DNA from 3 places in the Paracoccus sp. TD-10 genome. Region 3 is predicted to be linked to each of the others. Evidence: riboswitches for the same ligand, from Rfam matches in the RefSeq annotation. Region 3 holds a riboswitch; each other region holds the start of a gene.
The links. Region 3 has a riboswitch for thiamine pyrophosphate ahead of ACNKFW_RS13140 (TenA family protein). Riboswitches for the same ligand answer to the same signal wherever they lie in the genome.

Region 1 (3,244 bases), on a different replicon from region 3:
GCGCAGGTCGGAAAGTTCGTCCCTGGCGGCCAGGCCGCGGGCATCGACGACAAGGCCGGTGGGCGTGCCCTCGGTTTCGATGGCGACGCCCTGCGCCTCCAGCCGGTCGCGCAGGGCCAGCAGGGCGGCGCGCGGGTTCAGGTGCGCCTCGGTGGCGAAATGCAGGCCGCGCGGGAAGCGGCCGGCCAGCTCCGGCTCCAGCGCCGCGACTTCCTCGCCGTTCACCGGCTGATGCGCCTCGGTCAGCCGGGCAAAGCGGTCGAGTTCCGCCCGGTCGCGCGAGGGCGCCAGGACCAGCGTGCCGCGGCGGATGACCTCGGCGCCATTCGCCTGCCACCAGTCGGCGGCATCGAGGCCCAGGCGCAGCACCGCCGGCTCGGCGCTTTCGGCCTCGCAATAGGGCGCCAGCATCCCGCCGGCGCGCCAGCTGCAGGCCTGGGATCCGGGCTTGCCGGCCGGGTCGATGATGCGCGGCAGGATGCCGCGCGCCGCCAGTTCGGTGGCGATGCACAGGCCCATGACCCCGGCGCCCAGGATGGTGATCTGGTTCATGCCTGCCTCCAGAACTCGTGGAAATGATGCACCGGGCCGTGCCCCAGTCCGACCGACAATTCGTCGGCGTGGGCGATGGCGGCCTGCAGCCAGCCATGGGCGCGGGTCACGGCCTGCGCCACCGTCAGCCCCTGCGCCAGCCCTGCCGCGATGGCCGAGGACAGCGAGCAGCCAGTGCCGTGGGTGTTGGGCGTCTGCTGGCGCGGGGCCGTCAGGGTCAGCGGCTGGGGCCCGACCAGAAGGTCGGTGCAGCTGTCTTCGGTCGCATGACCGCCCTTCATCAGCACATGGTCGGCGCCCAGGGCGCGCAGCGCCTCGCCCTGCTCGCGCATCTCCTCGGGCGTCGCGGCGGGGGGGCGACCCAGAAGCCGCGCCGCCTCGGGCAGGTTCGGGGTCAGCACGGTCGCCAGCGGGATCAGCTGCTCGCGCAGCGCCGAGACGGCATCGTCCGGCAAAAGCGCGTCGCCGGATTTCGCCACCATCACCGGGTCCAGCACCACCGGCACCGGATTGTCCGCCAGCAGCGCCGCCAGCCGGTCGGCGACGACCGTGATCACATCGGCGCCGCCGACCATGCCGATCTTGACCGCGCGCACCTCGAGATCGCCGAAGACCGCGTCGATCTGCGCCGCGACCATGGCCGGGCTGACCGCCTCGACCGCGGCGACGGTGCGGGTGTTCTGCGCGGTGATCGCCGTGATCACAGAGGCGCCATAGACGCCCAGCGCCGAGAAGGCCTTCAGGTCGGCCTGGATTCCGGCGCCGCCGCCGCTGTCCGAGCCGGCGATGGTCAGCGCGATGGGATGGGGCTGCAATCCCGACATGGCCCGCCTTTCGTTTCGGCCGGGCATGGGGACGCGGGGCGGATGGGTGGCGGCCTGGGATTGCGGGCCGCGTCACTCTACCCTTCCCTACGCCGGCATGACCCGGATCAGGTTCGATGGGTCGGTGCCGGGCACCTCTCAGCCCCGTGCGGGGCTCCCCAAGTGTATGAGTCTTCCGCGTGACACTAGGCCCCGGCGCCCCTTATTGCAAGGGCTGCGCGCGGCCGGCCCGTCGCGGCGCTGTCATGCATCCGTCCGCCTTGCCAGCCAAGATGGCCGGCGGGCGGCGGCGGTTTCGGGCTTTACACCGCCCGGAATTCCGGCCGATCTGGGCGCGGCGAAATGCGGAAGGATGCGATGAAAAGCGTGATTTTCGACCTGGGCGGGGTGCTGATCGACTGGGATCCGGCGTTGGCCTTTGCGGATGTCTTCACCAGCCGGGCCGAGGCCGAGACCTGGATGGCCCGCATCGACTTTCCCGGCTGGAACCGGATGCAGGACGGCGGGCGCAGTTTTGCCGAGGGGCTGGCCGCCGCCCGCGCCGAGCATGGCGACGAGGCGCGGCATCTGGCGGGCTATCTGGCGGCCTTTCCCGTCACCATAGAAAAGACCGTGCCCGGCAGCTGGGCGGTGGCCGAGGCGCTGCTGGCGCGCGGCGTGCCGCTTTATGCGCTGACCAACTGGTCGGCCGAGACCTGGCCGCATGCGCTGGAGCTGCATCCCCGGCTGGGCGGGCTGTTCGCCGACATCCTGGTCTCGGGCCAGGTCGGCGCGCTGAAGCCCGATCCGGCGATCTTTCGGCTGCTGATGGACCGCAACGGGCTGCGGCCCGGGGACTGCATCTTCATCGACGACAGCCCGGCCAATGTCGAGGGCGCCCGCGCGCTGGGCATGGACGGGATTCACTTTACCGGCGCCGAGGCGCTGGGCCGGGAACTGGCGCGGCGCGGGGTGATTTAAGGGGGAGGCTAGTCCGCTTTGCGGGGCGAAGCGGTCGGTCGGCTCTTGATGTTCCTGTCCCACAACGGTTAGAATCCCGGCATCGACCGAGTGGCAACTAGGGTTCCGGGCCGACCCATATGGGCCGCCGCAGGACCGAGCGTTGCAGAGACCGGGGGAGTTCCCTGGCTGCACCCAAGGGACAAAAGCCCAGGGGAGGAGACGTCGAGATCAACCGCGCCGATGGCGCAAAGGGGGTCTCAATGACGCTTGCCTCGCTGTTTCTTGTCGTTCTCGCATCCTTCATCCATGCCAGCTGGAACCTGCTGGCCAAACGTGCCGCCTCGGTCGGGCCGGTGTTCGTCTTTGCCTATAATCTGGTCGCCTGCGTCGCTTATGCGCCATGGGTGGCTTGGCTGCTGGTTCAGGGAGGCATCAACTGGACCAGGGAAGGCATCGGCTTTGTTCTGTTCAGCGGGCTGATTCATCTGGCCTACAGCCTCTGCCTGCAACGCGGCTACAGGGTGGCGGACTTGTCGGTGGTCTATCCGGTGGCGCGGGGGACCGGGCCGATGCTGTCCTCGATCGGCGCATTCCTGATCCTGGGGGAAAGCCCGACCGGCACGGGCCTGGTCGGGCTGGTCCTTGTCGTTCTCGGCATCATGCTGATCGCCACGCAGGGAAAGCTTGCCGCACTCACCCGCCCTGGCGGGCAGGCGGGTGTTCGGTGGGGCGCCGCGACGGGCGGGCTGATCGCCAGCTACACGGTGGTGGATGCCTATGCGGTAAAAGCCCTTGGCATCGCGCCGGTGGTGTTGGACTGGTTCTCGAACCTTTTGCGGTTCTTCCTGCTGCTGCCGCTGGTCCTCGCCAACCCTTACCGCTTCATGGAGGCGATGCGGGGCCATTGGTGGACCGCCTTCGGCGTG
Region 2 (3,244 bases), on a different replicon from region 3:
GCTGGCGATCCTCTACGACGTGCGTCTTGCCGTGAACAGCAAAAGCGCGGATGCCGTCCTGGCGGCGCTTGCAGCGGAATAGCCGCTGATCCGATCCCGGGCGCGGCGTTTCCGCCGGGCGATCTCTGCCGCCCGACGGGGTGCGGTGCCACGGGCTCGGGAAGCGGTCCAAGCGACCAGTTTCCTCGACGGGGGCCGCCGCCGGCGGCCCTCCCCCTCCATCATCCTGCCCAAGGGCAGGTCAGACCCCCTCGCGCACGGGCATGTAGAGGTCGCCCCCCTCGCGGTATTTCTGTGCCATGGCGGCCATGCCCTCCTTTTGCGCCTCGGCGCGGATGTCGTGGGAAATCCGCATCGAGCAGAATTTCGGCCCGCACATCGAGCAGAAATGCGCGAGCTTGTGCGCCTCCTTCGGCATGGTCTCGTCGTGGAAGGCCCGCGCCGTCTCGGGGTCGAGCGAGAGGTGGAACTGGTCTTCCCAGCGGAACTCGAACCGGGCGCGCGACAGGGCGTCGTCGCGGATCTTCGCCGCCGGATGGCCCTTGGCCAGGTCGGCGGCATGGGCGGCGATCTTGTAGGTGATGACGCCGGTCTTCACGTCATCGCGGTCGGGCAGGCCCAGATGTTCCTTGGGCGTGACATAGCACAGCATCGCCGTGCCGAACCAGCCGATCATCGCCGCGCCGATGCCGCTGGTGATGTGGTCGTAACCCGGCGCGATGTCGGTGGTCAGCGGCCCGAGGGTGTAGAACGGCGCCTCGCCGCAGATCTCCAGCTGCTTGTCCATGTTCTCCTTGATCTTGTGCATGGGCACATGGCCTGGGCCCTCGATGATCACCTGGCAATCTCTGGCCCAGGCGATCTTCGTCAGCTCGCCCAGGGTTTCCAGTTCGGCGAATTGCGCCGCATCGTTGGCATCGGCGATGGAGCCGGGCCGCAGCCCGTCGCCAAGGCTGAAGCTGACGTCATAGGCGCGCATGATGTCGCAGATCTCCTCGAAATGCTCGTAGAGGAAGCTTTCGCGGTGATGATGCAGGCACCATTTCGCCATGATCGAGCCGCCGCGCGACACGATCCCGGTGACGCGGTCCACCGTCAGCGGGATGTGGCGCAGCCGCACCCCGGCATGGATGGTGAAATAATCGACGCCCTGTTCGGCCTGCTCGATCAGCGTGTCGCGAAAGACTTCCCATGTCAGGTCTTCGGCCACGCCGCCGACCTTTTCCAGCGCCTGATAGATCGGCACGGTGCCGATGGGCACGGGCGAATTGCGGATGATCCATTCGCGGATGTTGTGGATGTTGCGGCCCGTGGACAGGTCCATCACCGTGTCCGCGCCCCAGCGCGTCGCCCAGACCATCTTGTCCACCTCCTCGGCCATGGACGAGGTGACGGCGGAATTGCCGATATTGGCGTTGATCTTGACCAGGAAATTGCGGCCGATGATCATCGGCTCGGCCTCGGGGTGGTTGATATTGGCCGGGATGACCGCCCGCCCGCGCGCCACCTCGTCGCGCACGAACTCGGGCGTGACGAAATCGGGGATCGCGGCGCCGAAATCCTGCCCGTCGCGGGCCAGCGCCTCTTTCGCGGCCTTGCGGCCCAGGTTTTCGCGGATGGCGACGAACTCCATTTCCGGCGTGACGATGCCCGCGCGGGCATAGGCCAGCTGGGTGACGGCGCTCCCGTCCCGCGCCCGCAAGGGCCGGTGCCGGACGGGAAATTCCGGCGTCAGCCGGTCGCCGGCGACGAAGCCGTTATCCTCGGGCTTCACATGCCGGCCCTGATAGGCCTCGACATCGCCACGCGCCGCGATCCAACCGTCCCGCAGGCGCGGCAGGCCCCGTTCGATGGCGATCTCGGCGGCGGGATCGGTATAGGGCCCCGAGGAATCATAGACCGTCACCGGCGGTTCCGCGGCACTTGGATGCAAGGCGATCTCGCGCATGGGCACGCGAATGTCGGGATGAAGCACGCCGGGCTTGAACACCTTGGTCGAGGCGGGCAGCGGTCCGGTCGTGACCGTCAGGGTTTCTTTGGATGTCATGTCGAGGCTCCTCGCGTCGCAGCATTGGAGACCCAGCACTGACGGGAAGGAAAAGGATGCCCCATTGGTCGCAACGACCGGCAAGGCATCCGCACCGTCCCTACGCCAGCATGAACTGGATCAGGTTCATAGGGTCCCTGCGCTGCCTCGCGGCCCAGCAGTATCTCAGCCCCTTGTCGGGACACCCCTGGTGAGATGCGCAGCATGCGAAGCGGGGCCGGGGATGTCAATAACCAGAGCGGGCGTTTCCTTTACGCGCCGCCGCGCCCGCGGGCGGGCCGCGCCGGCAACGGCCTCGCCCCGCCGGTCCCGGCGGCGAATTTCGCCGGCGATCACGGCCTGATGCCTTTGGGGCAGCGGGCCAGGGCGGGCCAGGCGGCAGGGTCCGGGAAGCCGGCGCCTCGCCACGCTCCCGGCGACCGGGCGCACCGGTTGAAGGCCGTCGCAGCCGCGGCATTCGCCCTGCGGGGGCGTGCTGAAACGGGCGGCGCTTCCGACCGCTCGATCTGCTCGGAACGCCGCGGCCCGCTGCATGTCGTTGCTGTCCGGGCAACGCGATGTTCCAGTTCGCGGGCTGGTCGATCCTTCACGAAGATTTCATAGTCCGACAAAAACCGCCACAACAGAGAGGAAATCCCATGCGGGAAACCCCTGCCTTCAGCCCTGGAACCTGGGCGTTGCACGGCCTGGTGCTTATCATCGTCTGCATCGCCGAGGCGATCGGCGTCCTGAGGCTGCCCATCGGCATCGCTGCCATCATCCTGCTGCCGATGCTTTATGCCTTTGCCATGGGCATCGTGCTGAATCCGAACATCACCCGCGCGACGAGGCGGTTGCTGACGCCCGGCGTGCAGAAATTCGCCGGCGGCATGATCACCATCGCGATCACCCCCTTCGTCGCCAAGTTCGGCACGACGGTCGGCCCCCAGATCCAGGCCATCATCGACGCCGGCCCCGCCCTGATCCTGCAAGAGATCGGCAACCTCGGCACCATCGCCATCGCCTTTCCCGTCGCCGTCTTCCTGCTGCGGATGGGACGCGAGACCATTGGCGCGGTCTATTCCATCGACCGAGAGCCGAACCTGGCCCTGATCGCCGAGAAATACGGCCTCGACAGTCCCGAAGGCGCGGGCGTCATGGGCGTCTATGCCACCGGCACGCTCATCGGCACCTTCGTCTTCGCCATCATGCCGCCCT
Region 3 (3,244 bases):
CCGATACCGGCGATCTGGACGACGATCTGCTGGACGATGACGATGACGGCGACATGTCGCTGGACGACATCGCCGACGTGCCGGACAATGACGACGAATAACCCCCTTTCCTGACCAACCCAGGCCCCGGAGCGCGACCGCGCCGCCGGGGCCTTTTTTTCATGGCAAGGACGATGCGGACCATCGACAGACAGGCCATGCGCGCCATCCTGCTGACCCCGCAGGACCGGGTGTTGCTGATGCGGGTCGATTACGGTGGCGGCGACTGGTGGATCACCCCCGGCGGCGGCGCGGAACCGGGCGAGACGCCGGAACAGACCCTGCGCCGCGAACTGGCCGAGGAACTGGGGTTCGCCCTGCCCGCCCTGGGCCCGCTGGTCTGGCGCCGCCGCGTGGCGATGACGCTGCACCAGCGGCGCTGGCGGCAAGCCGAGGATTATTTCCTGATCGAGACCGCCGCTTTCACCCCGGCGGTCCAGGACGCCCCCGAGGCCGGCACCATCCGCGAATTTCGCTGGTGGAGCCTTGACGAGATGCGCCACACATCCGAGCGGCTGGCCCCGGCCGGACTTGCGCGCATCGTGCTGGACTATCGCGCAAGCGGGCCGCCCGGCAGCCCGCCCGACATCGAAATCATCGAGGACTGACGGCTAAACTGCATAGGCATCGTCGAAAAATGCCAGTTCCAGCGTGACCGCGCGGCGGAAGAAATCCCGCGCCTGCTCTGCGGCCTCGGGTCCGGCGCGGTCGAACTCATCCCGCAGGAAGCCCACGAAATCGCGAAAGAACGGGTTGTCATGCAGCGTGATCCAATCGGCGTGGACGAAATTCTCGGGCAGCGGCTTGGGCGCGCGCATGGCCCAGTCGAGATAAAGCCCCTCGGCCACGTTCAGCACCGCCAGCACGGCGGGATAGGCACGCGTCGCCGCCGCCTCGCGCATCAGCGCCTGGAATCCCGCCATGGGCGCGCTGTCGGGAATGGCGGCACGGTCCGCCTCGCCCACGCCGAGCGCGGCGAAGGCGCGCAGGAAATAGTCGTTCTCCTCGCCCGAGACCATGCCGGCGAAGCGCCCGAAGCGCAGCCGCGATTCGAAGCGGTCGGCCGAGGCGATGGCCGCGCCCAGAAGCGTCAGGAAGGCGTCGAGGAAACGGTGGTCCTGCACCAGGTAGCGCGCCATCACCGCATCCGCGATGCTGCCGTCGCACAGTTCGCGCACGAAGCGGTGGCCGACGGCGGCGGACCATTCCGTCGCACATTCCCGGCGCAGGGTTTCGAAGAAGCTTTCGGTCATCATGCCCTCATGGCTGGGGCAAGGCCGTCGCTGCGGGCGGCCTTGCGGTTAAGGCCGGCAAAAGGCAGGTCGATCATTCCCATTCCTCCGCCGGCATGATCCGGGTCAGGTTCGAAGGGTCACCGCGCCGCCCGTCGCCAGGTTGCGTAAGGCCAGCGGTTTCTCAGCCCCTTGCCGGGGCTCCCCTTGGTGGCGCCAGACTAGCGCGGAGGGCGGCGGCTGTCACCTCCCGCAGGGCGCGGCGGGCATCGTTCCGCCCACAGAATCGTGAGCCGCGAAATGCGTGGCTGGCCGGGCCCGAGGCGGCATTCCAGCTTGCAGCCGGGGGCCAGATGTTATCTCGTTACGGCAGGGCGGGCACTACCCCGTCCCCTGCCAGGATCGGGACCATGACGACAGGCGAAATGCCGAAACCCACGACCGCGACAGAGCTGAACGATCCCGCCGCACCGCGGCAGAGCCCGAAACAGGTCGGGCTGCGGCTGCACCGGCCTCCCCTGCTGACCAATATCTCGGCCGCGCGCTGGCTGCTGCTGGCCATCGTGGCGGCCTCGATCTATTTCTTCCACGGCTTCCTGGTGCCGGTGCTGGCGGCCATGGTGATCGCGCTGGCCAGCTGGCCCCTGCGCGAACGCGCGGCCCATCAGCTGAACCTGGGCCGCACCGGCGCGGCGACGCTGCTGGTGCTGGTGTTGGTCTGCTTCCTGCTGATCCCCATCGCCATGGCACTGATCTATGCCTTCCGCGAACTGCGCGACTGGATCAACTGGGCCATCCTGATCAACAGCTCGGGCGCGCCGACGCCGGGCTGGATGGTCGAACTGCCGCAGGTCGGCGACTGGCTGGACGAGAACTGGCAGACCTATATCGGCCGACCCGGCGGCATCAGCGAGATCGTGCAGCTGGTCAGCGGCTCGAATATCGGCGCGATCTATCGCGGCGCGGTGACGGCGGGAACGCTGGCCTTTCACCTGGCGCTGACCCTGCTGTTCATGCTGATCACGCTGTTCGTGCTGTATCGCGACGGCGACAAGATCGTGGCGCAGATCGACCAGGTCGGCCGCCGCATCCTGCCCGACCGCTGGAGCCGGCTGTCCCGCGTCGTGCCGGCCACCATCAGCTCGACCGTGACCGGCATGACGCTGATCGCCATCGGCGAGGGGGTGATCCTGGGCGTCGCCTATTGGCTGGCCGGCGTGCCCTCGCCGGTGACCTTCGGGGTCATCACCGGCTTCATGGCGCTGATCCCCGGCGGGGCGCCGCTGTCCTTCACCCTGGTCTCGGCCTATCTGGTGGCCAGCGGCTCGCCCGTCGAGGGGGCGGCGCTGTTCATCTGGGGCACCTGCGAGCTGTTCGTGGTGGACAAGACCATCCGCCCGGTCCTGGTCGGCGGCCCGGTCAAGCTGCCGTTCCTGCCCACGTTTTTCGGCCTGATCGGCGGGGTCAAGACCATGGGCATCGTCGGGCTGTTCGTCGGCCCGGTGCTGATGGCGCTGCTGGTCTCGATCTGGCGGGAATGGCAGCGCGAACTTTCCGAAGAGGAACAGCGCCAGGACAGCAAGCTCATCGGGCTGGAGTGACCGGCGCCTGAATGAAAGGCGGGACATGAAAAAGGCGGGACGTGGATGCGTCCCGCCTTTCCTTTTGTGCCGTTCGTTACGCGGATCAGTCGGCCGAGGCCGGCGGCACCACCGGCTCTTCCTGCGGCGGGCTGGCCAGCGATTCCGGCAGCGGCGTCAGCGTCACGCCGGCGCCGGCGCCCAGCGGTTCGCCCTCGCGATTGGTCTCGGTCGGGGCGACCGCCTCGCCCGGTGCCAGCGCGCCCTGGGTCTCGGTCTCGTCCGATGCGGCAGGGGTGGAGGCCGGCCGGGGCACCGGCACCGGATTGGCCCGGTCCGCGCCGTCATTGCGCAGGTAGTCGAAGAACTCGCCCTGCGGCTGGATCACCAGCG

Region 1: linked by a shared signal. The riboswitch ahead of thiD (bifunctional hydroxymethylpyrimidine kinase/phosphomethylpyrimidine kinase) and the one ahead of ACNKFW_RS13140 (TenA family protein) in region 3 are both predicted to bind thiamine pyrophosphate.
Region 2: linked by a shared signal. The riboswitch ahead of thiC (phosphomethylpyrimidine synthase ThiC) and the one ahead of ACNKFW_RS13140 (TenA family protein) in region 3 are both predicted to bind thiamine pyrophosphate.

What each region holds. Positions count from the first base shown of each region.
Region 1 covers NZ_CP182418.1:183,728-186,971, forward strand. Annotated here, with positions in the region: gene ACNKFW_RS00940 (FAD-dependent oxidoreductase) at 1-552, opposite strand, end outside; gene thiD (bifunctional hydroxymethylpyrimidine kinase/phosphomethylpyrimidine kinase) at 549-1,376, opposite strand; TPP riboswitch at 1,444-1,547, opposite strand; gene ACNKFW_RS00950 (HAD family hydrolase) at 1,734-2,336, shown strand; gene ACNKFW_RS00955 (DMT family transporter) at 2,579-3,244, shown strand, end outside.
Region 2 covers NZ_CP182418.1:275,207-278,450, forward strand. Annotated here, with positions in the region: gene ACNKFW_RS01385 (methylglyoxal synthase) at 1-82, shown strand, start outside; gene thiC (phosphomethylpyrimidine synthase ThiC) at 242-2,047, opposite strand; TPP riboswitch at 2,127-2,246, opposite strand; gene ACNKFW_RS01395 (DUF3100 domain-containing protein) at 2,686-3,244, shown strand, end outside.
Region 3 covers NZ_CP182419.1:440,432-443,675, reverse strand. Annotated here, with positions in the region: gene ACNKFW_RS13150 (TIGR02300 family protein) at 1-101, shown strand, start outside; gene ACNKFW_RS13145 (NUDIX hydrolase) at 174-647, shown strand; gene ACNKFW_RS13140 (TenA family protein) at 651-1,292, opposite strand; TPP riboswitch at 1,358-1,489, opposite strand; gene ACNKFW_RS13135 (AI-2E family transporter) at 1,682-2,872, shown strand; gene hflC (protease modulator HflC) at 2,958-3,244, opposite strand, start outside.